DNA from 3 places in the Actinoplanes sp. NPDC026670 genome. Region 3 is predicted to be linked to each of the others. Evidence: predicted binding sites of a transcription regulator. Region 3 holds the regulator's gene; each other region holds the start of a gene.
What was found. The regulator HrcA, encoded in region 3, represses chaperone genes, less so after heat shock. The targets are predictions, from matches to a motif close to GGTTNGCACNCTCNNNNNGAGNGTGCNAACC.
Positions count from the first base shown of each region.

Region 1: the regulator HrcA is predicted to act here: its motif matches at 1,726-1,756, upstream of groES (co-chaperone GroES).
Region 2: the regulator HrcA is predicted to act here: its motif matches at 1,925-1,955, upstream of AB0E94_RS18610 (FmdB family zinc ribbon protein).

Region 1 is NZ_JBEZXU010000019.1:84,045-89,735, reverse strand. It holds gene ybaK (Cys-tRNA(Pro) deacylase) at 1-427, opposite strand, end outside; gene AB0E94_RS20460 (class I SAM-dependent methyltransferase) at 480-1,664, opposite strand; gene groES (co-chaperone GroES) at 1,880-2,194, shown strand; gene groL (chaperonin GroEL) at 2,267-3,922, shown strand; gene AB0E94_RS20445 (ABC transporter ATP-binding protein) at 3,952-5,691, opposite strand, start outside.
Region 2 is NZ_JBEZXU010000017.1:94,964-100,654, reverse strand. It holds gene AB0E94_RS18615 (hypothetical protein) at 8-514, opposite strand; gene AB0E94_RS18610 (FmdB family zinc ribbon protein) at 1,547-1,903, opposite strand; gene AB0E94_RS18605 (5-formyltetrahydrofolate cyclo-ligase) at 2,106-3,005, opposite strand; gene AB0E94_RS18600 (diguanylate cyclase) at 3,087-5,087, shown strand; gene AB0E94_RS18595 (UTP--glucose-1-phosphate uridylyltransferase) at 5,129-5,691, shown strand, end outside.
Region 3 is NZ_JBEZXU010000045.1:50,884-56,574, reverse strand. It holds gene AB0E94_RS34840 (glycoside hydrolase family 3 C-terminal domain-containing protein) at 1-26, shown strand, start outside; gene AB0E94_RS34835 (class I SAM-dependent methyltransferase) at 78-863, shown strand; gene AB0E94_RS34830 (16S rRNA (uracil(1498)-N(3))-methyltransferase) at 877-1,611, opposite strand; gene AB0E94_RS34825 (PASTA domain-containing protein) at 1,763-2,323, shown strand; gene dnaJ (molecular chaperone DnaJ) at 2,378-3,514, opposite strand; gene hrcA (heat-inducible transcriptional repressor HrcA) at 3,549-4,571, opposite strand; gene hemW (radical SAM family heme chaperone HemW) at 4,698-5,691, opposite strand, start outside.

The DNA of each region.
Region 1 (5,691 bases), on a different contig from region 3:
CGAGCGACACCTGCAACCCACGGCGGCCGGCCGACACATACATCAGATCGAGCCCGGCCACCGTGTCGTCGATCACGGTGGGGAGTCGCTTCCGCTGCCCGAGCGGACTGATCCCGCCCCGGACGTAACCACTGCTGCGCTCCGCGGCCGTCCGGTCGGCCAGCGCGGCCCGCTTGCCGCCCGCGGCCGACGCCAGCGCCTTCAGGTCCAGGTCGCCGGTGACCGGCACGACACCGACCACGAGAGCGCCGTCCACCTCGGCCACCAGCGTCTTGAACAGCCGCTCCGGCGCGACACCCAGGGCCTCGGCCACCAGCGCGCCGTAGTTGGGGGCGTCCGGCGACACCTCGTACGGATGCAGGGTGTGCGCCACCCGCTCGCTGTTCAGCAGCACGGTCGCCGGCGTTCCGGCCGCCTTCTTGGCCATGAGCAGAAAGCTACATCGCCGCGGCCGTCCGCTTGTCCCCGCCTTCCGGCAGTTACATCGCCGCCGTGGTGATCAACGCGACAGGTGCGCCCGCCACCCGGGTGAGCACCAGCCCGGCGGTGTTCGGCCCGGACAGCCGGAGGTCTTTGCGCAGCTGGTCGGGCACCAGCGCCGAGCCCCGCTTGCGGATCTCCAGCACCCCGACCCCACGCTCGCGCAGCAGCGCACGCAGCCGTTTCAGCGAGAACGGCAGCATCTCGGTCACCCCGAGCCGGCGTGCGAACGGCGTGTCCACCGGCTCGTCGGTGTAGACGTAGGCGATCTCCGGGTCGGCCAACCATCCACCGATCGACTCGGCGAACTCGGCCACCAGATGCGAGCGGACCACCGCCGGATCGGGGTCGTAGATCCACGCGCCGACCGGACCGACCTCCCCGGTTTTGTTGCCTGACCCGGTCAAACCGGCGTCCGGGCCGACCAGCGTGGCCCGGCGGGGCGCTCCGGCCAGCGGACCGCACCAGAACGCGGCCTCGACCAGGTCGCCGCCGACGCTCACCCACTCCCCCTCGGCGCCGGGCGGCAACAGCGCGTGGTCGATGCCCGGCGCGAGTTTCAGCACCGTGCGCGGGGTCCGTCCGGGGAGCCCGGCGATGAAGTCCCATGGCGGCGAGTAGGCCTTCGGGTCGAACACCCGGCCACGGCCGGCCTGGCGGCGGGCCGGGTCGGCGAAGACCGCGTCGTACCGCTCGACCGGGACCGTGGTGGCGTCGGCGCAGGTCACCGTGATCCGGTCGGCGAGCCCGGCGGCCTCGGCGTTCGCGGCCGCCATCGCCGCGGTGACCGGGTCGGCGTCCACCGCGTACACGGTGATGCCGTGTCGGGCCGCGGCCAGCGCGTCGGACCCGAGACCGCAACCCAGATCGGCCAGGGTCTCGACCCCGGCCGCGACGAGCCGTGCGGCCCTCCGGTCGGCGACCGCGGCCCGGGTCGCCTGCTCCAGACCGGCCCTGGTGAAGAACATCCCGGCGGCGTCCGGGCCGAACTTCATCGCGGCGCGCTCGCGCAAACTAGCCTGGGTCAAGGCGGCCGCGGAGAGCTCCGCGCCGAAGCCCCGGGCCCGCAGGGCCGAGGCCGCGGCGAGCGGCTCACCGCCGGTCACCTCAGCCGCCGCGGCCAGGGCTTTCAACCCTTCGGGGGTACGCAACAGTTGCAACAACTCGGGGGTCACGAGAGGCATTCTCCCTGGCGTGACAGGTTGGCACTCTGGTTGACGGAGTGCTAGTTCCGGCATAGTCTCCGGTTAGCACTCTCAACATGAGGGTGCCAGCCGCCCGGGTCCTCCGTGGCGGTTAGGCACCAGGCGGACCGGCACCCGCGACGACGGCCCCGCCCGGTGGCATGAGGCATTGACCGGCCTGGTTCAAGGCCGGCGAAACCTGTACCCAGGAGGGTATGCCCGTGACTACCGCGACCAAGGTTGCGATCAAGCCGCTCGAGGACCGCATCGTGGTCCAGGCGAACGAGGCTGAGACCACGACCGCTTCCGGCATCGTGATCCCCGACACCGCCAAGGAGAAGCCCCAGGAGGGCACCGTCCTCGCCGTCGGCCCCGGCCGGATCGACGACAAGGGCAACCGCGTTCCGCTCGACGTGAAGGTCGGCGACGTCGTCCTCTACTCGAAGTACGGCGGCACCGAGGTCAAGTACGCCGGCGAGGAGTACCTGGTGCTCTCCGCCCGCGACGTCCTCGCGGTCATCGAGAAGTAAGACCTAACTGATTGCGCTTGCGCCCTGTTCCGATAGCTCGGGGCAGGGCGCTGGTGCGTGAAGGGACCATTCATGGCGAAGATCCTCAGCTTCTCAGACAACGCCCGGCACCTCCTGGAGCACGGCGTCAACACCCTCGCCGACACGGTCAAGGTCACCCTCGGTCCGCGGGGTCGCAACGTCGTCCTGGACAAGAAGTTCGGCGCGCCCACGATCACCAACGACGGCGTCACCATCGCCAAGGAGATCGAGCTCACCGACCCGTATGAGAACCTCGGCGCCCAGTTGGTCAAGGAGGTGGCGACGAAGACCAACGACGTCGCCGGCGACGGGACCACCACGGCGACCGTGCTCGCGCAGGCGCTGGTCCGCGAGGGCCTGCGCAACGTGACCGCCGGCGCCAACCCGATCGGTCTCAAGCGCGGCATGGACCAGGCCTCGGTGGTCGTGTCCAAGGCGCTGCTGGCCAAGGCCGTCGAGGTCGCCGACCACAAGGCGATCGCCAACGTGGCCACCATCTCGGCCCAGGACGCGAACATCGGCGAGCTGATCGCCGACGCGATGGACCGGGTCGGCCGCGACGGCGTCATCACGGTCGAGGAGGGTTCGGCGCTGCACACCGAGCTCGACGTGACCGAGGGTCTCCAGTTCGACAAGGGCTTCATCTCGCCGAACTTCGTGACCGACGCCGAGGCGCAGGAGGCGGTGCTGGAGGACGCGCACATCCTCCTCACCACGCAGAAGATCTCCAGCATCGAGGAGCTGCTCCCGCTGCTGGAGAAGGTGCTCCAGACCGGCAAGCCGCTGCTGATCGTCGCGGAGGACGTCGAGGGCCAGGCCCTGTCCACCCTGGTGGTCAACTCGCTGCGCAAGACCATCAAGGTCGTCGCGGTGAAGGCGCCCGGTTTCGGTGACCGCCGCAAGGCGATCCTCCAGGACCTCGCGATCGCCACGGGTGGCGAGCTGATCGCCCCCGAGCTCGGCTACAAGCTCGACCAGGTCGGCCTCGAGTCGCTGGGCAGCGCCCGGCGCATCGTCGTCGACAAGGAGAACACCACCATCGTCGACGGTGGCGGCAACTCCTCCGACGTCTCCGACCGGGTCTCGCAGATCCGCAAGGAGATCGAGGCGTCCGACTCCGACTGGGACCGCGAGAAGTTGCAGGAGCGGCTGGCCAAGCTCTCCGGCGGCATCGCGGTGATCAAGGTCGGCGCCGCGACCGAGGTCGAGATGAAGGAGCGCAAGCACCGCATCGAGGACGCCATCGCGGCGACCAAGGCGGCCGTCGAGGAAGGCACCGTCCCCGGCGGCGGCGCCGCTCTCGCCCAGGTCGCCAAGGAGCTCGAGGGCAACCTCGGCCTCACCGGCGAGGAGGCGCTCGGCGTCGGCATCGTCCGCAAGGCGCTGCTCGAGCCGCTGCGCTGGATCGCTCAGAACGCCGGCCACGACGGTTACGTCGTGGTGGGCAAGGTCAACGAGCTGGGCTGGGGCCACGGCCTCAACGCCGCCACCGACGAGTACGTCGACCTGGCCGCGGCCGGCATCATCGACCCGGTGAAGGTGACCCGCAACGCGGTCGCCAACGCCGTCTCGATCGCCGGGCTCCTGCTGACCACCGAGAGCCTCGTGGTGGAGAAGCCGGCCGAGGCCGCTCCGGCCGCCGGCGATGGCCACGGCCACAGCCACGGCGGTCACGGGCACGGCCACCAGCACGGTCCGGGCTTCTGATCGGTCCAACCGTTCAGGGATAGGACGGCTCAGGGAAAAGGCGCGCCTTCCGGGCGCGCCTTTTTCATGCCCCCGCCCTGCCACGAGTTCCACAGCTCGGCGTACGCCCCGCCCGCGGCCACCAGTTCGTCGTGCGACCCCAGTTCGACGATCCGCCCGTCCGCCATCACCGCGACCCGGTCGGCGTCGTGTGCCGCGAACAGCCGGTGGGCGATCGCCACCACGGTCCGGCCGCTGACCACGGCGGCGAGCGAGCGTTCCAGATCCCGGGCGGCCCGCGGGTCAAGCATGGCGGTCGCCTCGTCGAGGACCAGCGTGTGCGGGTCGGCGATCACCAGCCGGGCCAGCGCCACCTGCTGTGCCTGTGCCGGCGTGAGCGGCAGGCCACCCGAGCCGACCACCGTGTCCAGCCCGTCCGGCAGCTCGTCGACCCACGACAGGGCCTGTACGGCGGTGAGCGCGGCCCGGATCTCCCCCTCCTGCGCGGTGGGCCGGACCATCGCCACGTTGTCACGCAGGGTCCCGATGAAGACGTGGTGTTCCTGGGTGACCAGGGCAACCTCGGCGCGCAGCCGGTCCGGTGGCAGCGCGTCCAGCGGCACGCCGCCGACCGTGATGCGGCCCGAGGTGGGCCGGTGCACCCCGGCCAGGAGCCGCCCGAGGGTGGATTTGCCGGCCCCGGAGACGCCGACGACGGCGAGCCGTTCGCCCGGTTCCAGGACCAGGTCGACGCCGTGCAGCACCTCACGCCCCGGCTCGTAGGCGAACCGCACGCCGCGTACCTCGATCCGGTTGTCGGCCGGTTCCGGGACGTCGGTGACCGCGGGCGCCGGATCGGCCGTGACGCCCAGTAGCCGGGCCAGGGCGGCCGCGCCGACCTCCAGTTCGTCGAGCCAGCCGACCAGCCGGTCCAGCGGGTCGACCAGTTGCTGGACGTAGATCACTGCGGCGGTGAGCGCGCCGAGGGTCACCCGGCCGTTCAGGTAGAGCCAGCCGCCGGCCAGCAGGGTCAGCACCATCGGCACCACGTAGCTGATCTCGATGACCGGCCACCACACGGTCCGCAGGTGCAGCGTGTACCGCTCGGCCCGCCAGGAGCGCCGCAGGTCCAGGTCGGTACGAGCAACCCGCTGCCGCTGACGGCCGAACGCCTCGACGGTTCGGGCGCTGTCCACGGTCTCGGTCAGTCCCTCGGTCACGTCCGAGTAGGCGGCGTTCTGCCGCAGGTAGCCACGTGGCGCGTAGCGCAGGTACCACCGCGTCCCGGCCGCCATGATCGGCACACCGATCAGCAGCGGCGCCGCGAAGATCGGACTGACCAGGAGCAACGCCCCGACCACGAGCCCGAGAGTGATCAGGGCGATGAGTGTCTCCGGCACCGCGAACCGGACACAGTTGGACAGTGCGTCCACGTCCCGGGTGGTGCGGGTCAACAGGTCCCCCGACCCGGCGCGCTCCACCGTGGACAGCGGCAGCGCGAGCACCCGGCCGACGAACTCCTCCCGCAGCCGGGTCAGCACCCGCTCCCCGAGCCGCGCCGACGCCACGTGCGCGAACCTGATCAGCACCGTCTGTACCAGCACGAACCCGCCGATGGCCAGCGCCAGCAGGTCCAGTTCGGACATCGCGACCCGGTCGTGGACGCCCTGCACCAGCTCACCGAGCAGGCGGGGAGCGGCCAGACCGGTCAGTGCGGCGGCCACGTGCAGGCAGATCGTGGCCCGGAACAGACCCGGATACTGGTGGATCAGGTCACGGGCGTAGCGGCG
Region 2 (5,691 bases), on a different contig from region 3:
GCCTGGGTCAGTTTGGGCGGATCACAATCGCGAAGCCGCGTCCCGGGGTGGCTATCGCCTGCCTGGCTTCGGCCGGGTCAAGGGCCAGGAGGAGTCCGCCGGTGACCGGGTCGTCGGCGCCTGTCACCTCCAGGACCAGGGCTGCGCTCGCGACCCCGGTGGTGCGATCACGGTCGCTCTCGATCCTGAGCAGGTCCACCCGGTTGCCGGGGCGGACCACGGTCAGCGCCGTCGGGTCGGCCAGGCGCACCGGCACGCCGACGCTCCCCGATGGGATCGGTCTGCCGACGGTCTGCGTTTGGCCCGGTGAGGCGGAAGCCCGGCCGGCTGGCCCGGAAGCCTGCGGCTCGGCCTCGACCGGGACGCAGCCGGTCGGCTTGAGCCAGAGCACCGCGGCGGCTGTGATCAACAACACGGCGACCGAGAGCAGGCGCAGCAGGGTGCCCCGGCTCGGCCGATGCCATCGCACAGGATCGAGACGTTCATCGGCCGGCGCCGTTCGCTCGCGGGGCATCAAACCTCCAGTCGTCACCTGACCAGCTTCGGAAAAGCCCTGCCGGCAGCCGTCGCAACGACGGCGCTGGGGCCGTCGGCGGATACCTCGTGCCGTCGGGAGAGACGGCCGGTCGGCTTCGTTGCAGAACGGCGTGTCAGAGACGTCCGCCGACGGCTGCGACCGACGTTAGGAGACGGGCGGGTACGGCGGGGAGACCGCTGTGGACAACCCGGCCCTGTGGATAGCGGGCCGACACCCAGCGGATCTTGCTAGGCCGGGCCGCCAACCGGGTCGGGCCTGGAAGAGCGGGTCGGCGATGCAAACCAGAAGGCACGGCTGCGCTCGCGCTTGGAGGCCGGTCCAGCCTCGGTGATCCTATTTTCGGTGGGCCGAGGTCGCAGATTGCGATCAAGAGCAACAGGCTCCGCAGCGGTGATGGGCGCACACGTTGGCGTTGTGTGTGCTCGGGTAGTCGTCCCGGCGTGGATGAACGCTCACGATCGGCCTTGCGTGTGCTCCGGTCACTGCTGGGGCAAGGATCGGTGCACACGATCGGTCAATGTGTGCGCTGGTCGACGTTGCCGGTCGCTGCCCCTGGCCGCCAAGAGCAAAGATAACGCCGACCAGCGGAAACGCAGGCCGGCGTTCCTCATTCATCGACCGACTCTGCCCGCGGCCGGGTGGAGGCACGGCCCCGCGGAACGGGCCGCGGACCCCGCACCGGCCGTCGCCCAGCAAGGTAATGCTGCCCGTATTCCAGTGTTCAGCGACGGCTGGCGGCCTCCGCCGCGTCGCGCGATGAAAGCCGCCCGGTGCTGGGCGACGGCTTCCGATCACGGCCGTGCCGAGCTGACAGACCCCGGCCGCGAAAGCCGTCCGATGCGTGCCGGGCGGGGTGGCTGTCCGATGCGTGCCGGGTCGGGTGGTCGTCCGATGCGTGCCGGGCGCGGTGGCCGTCTAGTGCGTGCCGGGTGCGGTGGTGGGGGTGGAACGAAAACGCGCCGAGCCCCGGGGAAGGGCTCGGCGCGTGGTGACGCCTGGTGGCGCGGCTCAGGGGGTGGCGGCGGCCTTCGTGCCGCTGCCGCCCGACGACGAAGTCGTGCTGCTGCTGCTCGTGGACGAGGTCGACGGCGTGCTCGTCGCAGGGGTCGACGAAGAACCCGCCGTGTCGGCCTTCTTGGTGGTCGAGTCGCCGGAGCCGGTCGCCGACTTCTCGGCGCTCACGTTGCCCGAGCGGGAGTCGTTGCGGTAGAAGCCCGAACCCTTGAAGACGATGCCGACCGAGTTGAACACCTTGCGGAGCTTGCCCTGGCAGTTGGGGCATTCGGTGAGCGCCGGGTCGGAGAAGGACTGCACTGCTTCAAGCTGCTCACCGCACTCGGTGCAGGCGTACTGGTAGGTAGGCACGGCTCCTCCGGATCAATCGGCTGCTGGCACTCGCCAACTCCGAGTGCCAATGTTGCGGCATCGGAGGTCAATTCGTCCACTCGGCGCTCGGCCTGAGGGAGAACCGGGCGGTGGGTGATATCACAGCGCGGCCTGCGCGGAGAACGCACGAGCCGTCGCTCAGCCACCGAATGGGCCCCTCGAAGGACGCGAGAGCGACGGCTCACGGTCGACGAGCGAAGCCGCCGGTGGGAGTGATCACGGCGTGTACCCGGCGGTCGTGAGGTTCGGCCGGGACGAAGGGGACGTCTTCGCCGTCGTGCAGGAGCGCCACGGTCAGCGGCCCGGGCTCCGGGAGGCGGGCCAGCACCCGGTCGTAGGAGCCGCCGCCACGTCCCATCCGGGTTCCGTCGGGGCCGACCGCGAGCGCCGGCACCAGGAGCAGGTCCACCGAGCAGACCGCTGCCACGCCGAGCCGGGGGCCGTCGGGTTCGAGCAGCCCACGCGGGCCCGCCACAAGGCGAGACGAGCCGGCGGCCACGGCAGTGGGGCCCGACGACGAGCCGGTGGCCGAGGTGGCCTGGCCGGGAGCGACGGCCGACGAGCCGGTGGCCGAGGCGGGGGCGACGGCCGACGAGCCGGTGGCCGAGTCGGGGGCAGCTGAGGAGCCGGTGGCGGGGCCGAGGGCGGTGATTGAGGCGCCGGTGGCTGGGGCGGCGACTGCCGAGCCGGTGGCTGAGTCGGGGCCGGTCGGGGAGTCGGCGGCGGTGCTGGGTGGCGGCTGGGTGGCGGCGGTCGGGGTTGGGGTGGGGGGAGTCAGTTCGGCCCAGGTCAGGTCGTTGTCCGGGAGCAGGACCGGGAGGAGCAGGCGGCCGCCCGGTGGAAGAGCGGACAGCAGGCGCCCCGGCAGGTCGGGGCCGCCCGGCTCGGAGCCGATCGGCACGTAGGCGGCGATGGAACGGGCGCCGGTACGGCGTACCAGAGCAAGGGTTTGATCTTGAAGTTTGGCGGCGGCGTCGTTGAGGGCCGTGACCGGAAGTGATCGACGCGCTGTGAGCAGTCGTGAGCGGAGCGCGATCTTGATTTGGTGTGATTTTTCCGCATCAGGGGTTAAATCCGTCATGCAACACCCCCTGTTGAAAACCGGCAAACGGTGCACACTATGTCAGCATCGCTCCAAAGAGGGCCACTCCCGGGAGGATGTGTGACACTACGTGGCCGGCTGACCAGCGCATTCCTGGTGGTCGTGCTCGGTCCGGTCCTGCTCGGGTCCATCTTCGTCGCGTTGACCGCCGGCGCGGTGAGCCGGGAGCGGACCACCGAACGCCTCGACCACGCTGCGACGACAGTCAGTGTGGCGATCGGCGCCATCTGCCGCCAGTTGCAGGCTTCGGCGGACGCGGTCGCCGTGGTTCCGGCTGGGGACCGTCAGGCGGTCGCCGACCAGCTGGTCGCCCGTGGGCTGGCCACCGAGATCCAGCTGACCGAAACCGAACAGTCGAGCCTGGCCCGTTCCGCGATGACCGGCGACCCGGCGGCGAGCGGCCGTCAGGACTGCGCCGGTCCCGGTGCCGGGGCGGGGAACGAGCCGGCCCGGACGGAGAGCCATGTCACGGCGCTGACCGCGTCCGCGTACAACCAAGAGGTCACCGTGACCGCCGCCGAGCGGGTCGACGCCGCATTGCTGGACCGGCTCGGAACGGCCGCCGGCGTAGCCGTGCGGATCGGCGCGGGCCTGCCCGTCGCCGCCGGGACCGCAGACCGGGCCCTGACCGCCGAACCGGGCCGCCCACTGCCGCTGACCCTGACCGTCCCGGCTGCCGGGCCCACCGTCCGGTACCTGATCCTGCTGCTGATCGTGCTGGCCACCGCGGTCGCCGCGGTGATCGCGGCCCGCTGGCTGGCTCGCTCCACCACCCGGCCGCTCGGCGATCTGGCCTGGGCCGCCGACCGGGTGGCGAACGGCGACCTGGACACCCGCGTGCCGATCCCGCGGCCGGACGAGCTGGGCCGGCTGGCCGGGACGTTCAACCGGATGACCCGGGAGCTCCAGTCCTACGTGCAGGCGCTGACCGCGAGCCGGGACCAGCTGCGCCGGCATCTGGCGATCCTCGGCGACACCCTGTCCAGCACCCACGACCTGGACCGGATCCTGCCGGTGATCATGCGGACCGCGATGACCGCGACCGGCGCGCGGGCCGGGCTGATCCTGCTCACCGACCCGGCCGACGGGCGGCTGACGGCCCGCTGCGGCGCCGGGCTGACCGGCGCGTGGGACCTGACACCGGACGAGCTGACCCAGCGGCGCCTGTCACCCGGCCGGGGCGTTCTCGGCCGGGTCGCGACGACCGGGACGCCACTTCGGGGTACGACCGGCCGTGCCCCCGACGAGCCCGCCTGTGACTCGTATCTCGCCGTGCCGATCTGCGCGCCGCCGGACGAGGACAGCGGGCCGGAGCCCACGGTGCTCGGTGTGCTGGCGCTCTACGACCGGCTCGGTGCGCCGGCCTTCGAGGACGCCGATCTGCGTACGCTGCGCACCTTCGCCGGTCAGGCCGGGGTCGCGGTGCACAACGTCCGGGTCCACGAGGAGGCACAACGGCTCTCTTTGACTGATCCGCTGACCGGACTCTGGAACTACCGTTATCTGCGCGAGGTGCTGCGCCGCGAGGTGGAGCGGGCGACCCGGTTCGGCCGGATGCTCACCGTCCTGGTCCTCGACCTGGATCACTTCAAGGAGGTGAACGACACGTACGGGCACACGGCGGGCGATCAGGTGCTGGGCGAGTTCGCGCGGCGGATCCGGATCGGGCTCCGTGAGGTCGACGTGGCGTTCCGCCAGGGCGGGGAGGAGTTCGTGGTGCTGCTGCCGGAGACCGACGCGTACGGCGGGGTGATAGTCGCCGAGCGGCTGGGCGCCGCGGTGCGGGACTGGCCGGTGCCCGTCGATCCGCGCCGTCCCGGCCTCGCCGACCGGATCCCGATCAGCGTCTCGATCGGCATCGCGGTCTTCCCGGAACACGGCGCGACCGCGCAGGAGGTGCTGGACGCCGCCGACGAGGCGCTGTACGCGGCGAAGAACGCCGGCCGGGACACGTACCGGCTCGCCGAACGGGTTTCCCCAGCCCTCCCGGAGGGGCATCTGGATGCCGCGACCGCCATCACTGGTGGGCCGCAGCCGCCGCGACATGGCCGTGGCCGATAGTCTCGCGGCATGTCCGGAACCAGCGAAGGTGAAGTGACTGTATGACGACGAAGCGCGCCGTCAAGGCGGTGATCCCGGCCGCGGGTCTCGCGACCCGCTTCCTGCCGGCCACCAAGGCCGTGCCCAAGGAGCTGCTGCCGGTGGTGGACCGGCCGGTCCTGCAGTACATCGTCGAGGAGGCGGCGGCCGCCGGCATCACCGACGTCCTGCTGGTGACCGGGCGGGGCAAGACCGCCATGGTCGACCACTTCGACAGGCGTCCCGACGTGGAGGCCCGGCTGGAGGAGAAGGGCGACCAGCAGAGGCTCGCCGCGGTACGCCGTTCGAGCGAACTCGCCGACATCTACACGGTTCGTCAGGGCGAGGCGCTCGGCCTGGGCCACGCCGTCGGCACCGCCGCCTCGCACGTCGGCGACAACCCGTTCGCGGTCCTGCTCGGTGACGAGTTCGTCGAAGAGGACAAGCCGCTGCTCCCGGCGATGCTGGACCTCCAGGAGAAGACCGGCGGCATCGTCCTCGCGTTCATGGAGGTCGCGCCGCACGAGACGTCCCGCTACGGCATCGCCTCGGTGAAGACCACCGACGACCCGGATGTCGTCGAGGT
Region 3 (5,691 bases):
GCCGGTCGGTCGAGATCGCCGTCTGACCGTGTCTCCGGGGCGGGCCGGCCGGTCCCGCCCCGGATAGGTTGACGGTCATGACGACGCGCGAACGTGGACAGGTCTTCGGCGAACTGGCCGAGGAGTACGACCGGATCCGCCCGAGCTACCCGGCCGGCCTGGTGACCGACGTCCTGGAGCTGGCCGGCCCCGGCCCGGTGCTGGAGGTGGGCGCCGGCACCGGCAAGGCGACCGCCCTGTTCGCCGCCCACGACATCGATCTGACCTGCCTGGAACCGGACCCCCGGATGGCCGCCGTGCTGCGCCGTGCCGTCCCCGGCGTGCCGGTGATCGAGTCCACGTTCGAGGGCTGGGCGCCGGATCGCGGTTACGGTCTGGTGATCAGCGCCCAGGCCTGGCACTGGGTCGACCGGGACCGCCGCAACACGCTGGCCTTCGAGGCGCTCGCCCCGGGCGGTCTGCTCGCCCCGTTCTGGAACGTCTTCCTGGTCCCGGACCGCGAGCTGCACACCGCCCTGGCCGAGGTGGACGCCCGGCACGGCCTGGACGGTGACCACTCCCCGCACTCACTGCACCCCCGCGACGTGCCGGACGTCCCCCGCCCGTTCGCCGAGGACTGGCCGGACCTGGCCGGCATCGAGAGCCTCTTCACCGACCTGCGGACCCTGCGCTACCGGGCCACCCGCTCATACACCCCCGCCGAGTACCGGGCCCACCTGCACTCGATCTCGCTGTACCGGATGCTCGACGAGTCCCGCCGGGAGACCGTCATCGACGACACCATCGCGGTGATCGAGGCCCACGGCGACCGGATCGACTTCGCCGTACACACGCTGGTAGCCCTGGCCCGCCGCCCAGCCTGAACCCGGCCGGCTGTCACCAGCGGCCCAGCCGGGTGGAGAGGACGGCGAGCGACGCGACGCCGGCGGTCGAGGTGCGCAGCACCTCGGACCCGAGGCGCACCGGCACCGCGCCGGCTTCGCGGAAGACCTCCAGCTCCGGGTCGCTGATGCCCCCCTCGGGGCCGACCACCAGCACCACCTCACCGGAGTCCGGCAGCTTCGCCGCGGTCAGCCGCTCGGTGGCCTCCTCGTGCAGCACGAACGCCGCGGCGGCCGCCGTCAGCCGGGCCGCGACCTGTTTCGTCGAGCAGTCCGGCTCACCGCCGACGACCGGAAGCCACGACCGTCGCGCCTGCTTGGCGGCCTCCCGCGCGGTCGCCGCCCACTTGTCGCGCGCCTTGAACCCGCGGTCGCCCCGCCACTGCGCCACCGACCGGGACGCCGCCCACGGCAGAATCTCGTCCACGCCGACCTCGGTCATCGCCTGCACGGCCAGCTCGCCCCGGTCGCCCTTGGCGACGCCCTGCACGACGACCAGGCGCGGGTCGGCGGCCGGCTCCGCGGCGACACTGAGGATCGTCAGGTCGACGCTGCCCCGGCCGACGCCGGTGACCTCGGCGCGGGCGGTGCCGCCGCGTCCGTCGGCGAGGATCAGGGACTCACCGGCGCGCAGCCGCTGCACGGTGGCGGCATGGTGCCCTTCCGGCCCGTCCAGGGTGAACGACGATCCGGCGGGCAGGCTCTCGACCAGGAACAGCGGCGCGGACATGCCCGAACGCTACCGAACGCCGTCCGGCCGGCGGCTGCGGGGAGATGCCGGCTTCGACGCCGTTTCAGCGCCGCATCAGCGCCCGGTGACAGCGTAGGCGCGACCCGCGGCCGAGAGATGAGCCGCGAAGCCTTCGTCACGAAAGGGCGCCATGAGGACCACCCTGCTCAAGAGAATCGGCGTGCTCAGCGCCGTGCTGGCGTTCGCCGGTTCGATGCTGTTCGCCAGTCCCGCCGCCGCGGCGATCACCACGATCTTCGATCTGAACGGCGCCTACTACTACTCCGACACGGTCAAACCGGTGATCACCCGGACCGGTGACCTGCTCAGCATCGACATGTCATCGCAGGGACGACCGCCGGCGCAGGGAACCGTCATCGACGCCGACACCATCATGGTCACCTTCGCGAACCCGGCCGAGACGGTGTACGGCCAGTTGTACCGGCCCGGCAAGATCATCTGGTCGAACGGATCCAGCTGGGTGAAGATGACGGCGGTGCCGAACGTGCGGTGGATCACCCCGGAGGAGGCCACCACCGTGCTGGTCCGTGCGGGTTTCACTCGCGGCACGGTGACCACGTTCCCCGACCTCAGCTGCGACTTCATCGGCCTCGTCGGATTCCAGAATCCGCGCGCCGGGACGCTGGCGGCCCCGGGCAGCCGTGTGAACCTCACGATCGGGGCGGTTCCGCCGCAGCAGCCCTGCCCCTGATCCGGGCACGGAAGACGCCGGGTGCGCAAGGGGGCACACCCGGCGTTTCGGCCGTCAGTGGCCGTTGAACGCGTCCCGCATCCGGCTGAAGAAGCCACCCTGCTTGCTCAGCTCGGCGACGTCCTCCCCGCGGGTCTTGGCGAAGTCGCGGAGCATCCGCTCCTGGTCGGCGGTGAGCTTGGTCGGCGTCTTGACGTCGAGGTGCACGAACAACTCGCCACGGCCCTGACCACGCAGGTGCGGCACGCCCTTGCCGCGGATACGCAACGTGCTGGCCGGCTGGGTGCCCGGCTTGACCTCGATGTTCTCCTCGCCGTCGAGGGTCTTGATGGTCATCCGGGTGCCGAGGGCGGCCGCCGTCATCGGCAGGGTGACCCGGCAGTGCAGGTCGTCGCCCTTGCGGGAGTAGACGTCGTGCGGCCGCTCGTGGATCTCCACATACAGGTCGCCGGCGGTGCCGCCGCCGGGGCCGACCTCGCCCTGCTGGGCCAGCCGGATCCGCATGCCGTCCTCGACGCCCGCCGGGATCTTGACGGTGAGCGAGCGGCGTGTCCTTATCCGGCCGTCGCCCGCGCAGGTCGGGCAGGGGCTGGGGATGACCGTGCCGTGGCCCTGGCAGTTCTGGCAGGGGCGGGACGAGACGACCTGGCCGAGGAAGGTGCGCTGCACCGACTGGACCTCGCCGCGGCCGGAGCAGACCTCGCACGTCGACAGGTGGGTGCCGGGCGCGGTGCCGGCGCCGGAGCACTGGGTGCAGAGGACCGCGGTGTCGACGGTGATCGGGGCTTCCACGCCGAAGGCGGTCTCGACCAGGTCGAGCTCGAGCCGGAGGATCGCGTCGGCGCCGGGCCGGGTGCGCGGGCGCGGGCCACGGGAGCCACCACCGGCGGCCGTGCCGAAGAACGCGTCCATGATGTCCTGGAAACCGACGAACGGGCCGGCGCCACCGGCTCCGCCGGGCATGCCTCCACCCGGCGCCAGCGGGTCGCCACCGAGGTCGACGATCTGCCGCTTCTGGTCGTCGGAGAGAACCTCGTACGCCGCGTTGATCTCTTTGAACTTGTCGTGCGCCTCCGGATCCGGATTGACGTCCGGGTGGTACTGCCGTGCCAGTTTGCGGTAGGCGCGCTTGATCTCGTCGTCGGTTGCCTCCCGGCTCACACCGAGAATTCCGTAATAGTCCTTGGCCACGGGGTTTGGAGTCCTCAATGTCTGCGCGAATCCGTCAATTCTGTGCCAACAGGTCGCCAACGTAGCGTGCCACTGCACGAACGGTAGCGATAGTGCCGGGGTAGTCCATCCGGGTGGGCCCCAGCACGCCGAGCCCACCAACGATCGTGGTACCCGGTCCGTAACCACTGCTCACCACGGACGCCGACCGGAGGTTGTCGATCTGGTTCTCGTCGCCGATCAGGACCCGGGTGGTCCGGGGCTCCAGATCGCCGATGAGCTTCAGAAGGATCACCTCCTCCTCGAGAGCCTCGAGGACGGGCCGCAGCGTGCCCTGGAAGTCCAGCACACCCCCGCGTGTCAAGTTGGCCGTACCCGCGAGCGCGAGGCGCTCCTCACTCCGCTCGACCAGAGTCTCCAGCAGGATCGACGCCAGGCACGTCATCGACGCGCGGCGCTCGATGGCGCACTCCTCGACGAGTTTCTGCACCAGGGGCGGGGTGTCGGCGAGCCGCTGCCCGGCCAGTTTCTCGTTTACCCGGAGCCGCAGCTCCCACACCTCGCCGTCGGCGAGCGGGCCGGGCATCTCCACGAGCCGCTGCTCGACCCGGCCGGTGTCGGTGATCATCACCAGCATCAGGCGGGTGGTGGAGATCGGCACCAGCTCCAGGTGGCGGACCGCGGAGCGGGACAGGCTGGGATACTGCACGACGGCGACCTGGCGGGTGAGCTGGGCCAGGAGCCGGACGGTGCGGTGCACCACGTCGTCGAGGTCGACGGCGCCGACCATGAACCGCTCGATGGCGCGGCGCTCGGCCGGGCTGAGCGGCTTGATCTTGGTGAGCCGGTCGACGAAGAGCCGGTAACCGGCGTCGGTGGGCACCCGGCCGGCACTGGTGTGCGGCTGCCGGATGTAACCCTCCTCCTCCAGCACGGCCATGTCGTTGCGGACGGTGGCCGGGGAGACGCCGAGCTTGTGCCGGTCGACCAGTGCCTTGCTGCCCACCGGCTCCTGAGTCTCGACGTAGTCCTCGACGATCGCCCGGAGCACCTCGAGCTTGCGGTCATCAAGACTCATATGACCCCTCCCCCTGTTGGCACTCCCGCTAATAGAGTGCCAGTCTACGTCGCGGGCGGTCACAACGCGATGATCGAAAGTACGTACCGGGCTCGGATTTCGGGGCCGGACGGGTCAGAACGGTCTTTACAGCACGTCGCGGACGACCGCGTCGGCCAGCAGCCGGCCCCGCAGGGTGAGCGCGAGCCTCCCCTGTTCGTAGGCGCCCGGGTCGAGCAGGCCGTCGGCCAGGGCCTGCGCGGCGCCGGCGGCGTCGACCCGGTCGAGCGGGATGCCCTCGCGCAGCCGCACCCGGAGCATCACGTCCTCCATGTGCCGGTCGGCGTCGGTCAGCAGCTCCCGCGCGTGTCCCGGCGAAACCCCCTCGGCCAGGCGTTTCGCGTACGCCGACGGGTGTTTGACGTTCCACCAGCGCACCCCGCCGACGTGGCTGTGCGCGCCCGGCCCCAGACCCCACCAGTCGGCGCCGGTCCAGTAGAGCAGGTTGTGCCGGCACTCCCCGCCGGTCCGGGCCCAGTTGGACACCTCGTACCACTGGAATCCGGCCGCGCTCAGCGCCGCCTCGGCGGCCAGGTAGCGGTCGGCCGCCACATCGTCCGACGGGTACGGCAGCTCGCCCCGCCGCATCCGCCCGGCCATCCGGGTGCCGTCCTCGACGATCAGCGCGTAGGCGCTCACATGATCCACACCGGCGTCGACGACGGTCTGGAGGGAACGCGCGAAGTCGTCCGGGCTCTCTCCCGGCGTCCCGTAGATCAGATCCAGGTTGACGTGCTCGAAGCCGGCCTCGCGGGCCTCGATCGCGGCCTGCGGGGCGCGCCCGGCGGTGTGTCTGCGGTCGAGCACCCGCAGCACGTTCGTGGCCGCGGACTGCATGCCGAGCGAGATCCGGGTGAAACCGGCCCCACGCAGCTGCCGCAGATAGGCCGGGTCCACCGACTCCGGGTTGGCCTCGGTGGTCACCTCGGCGCCGGGGGCCAGCCCCCAGGTCCGGTCGATGCCCTCCAGGATCCGGCCCAGGTCACCGGCGCTGAGCAGGGTGGGAGTGCCGCCGCCGACGAAGACCGTGCCGACCGGGCCGGGCTCGATCACCCGGGCCGCGAGGGCCAGCTCGGCCAGG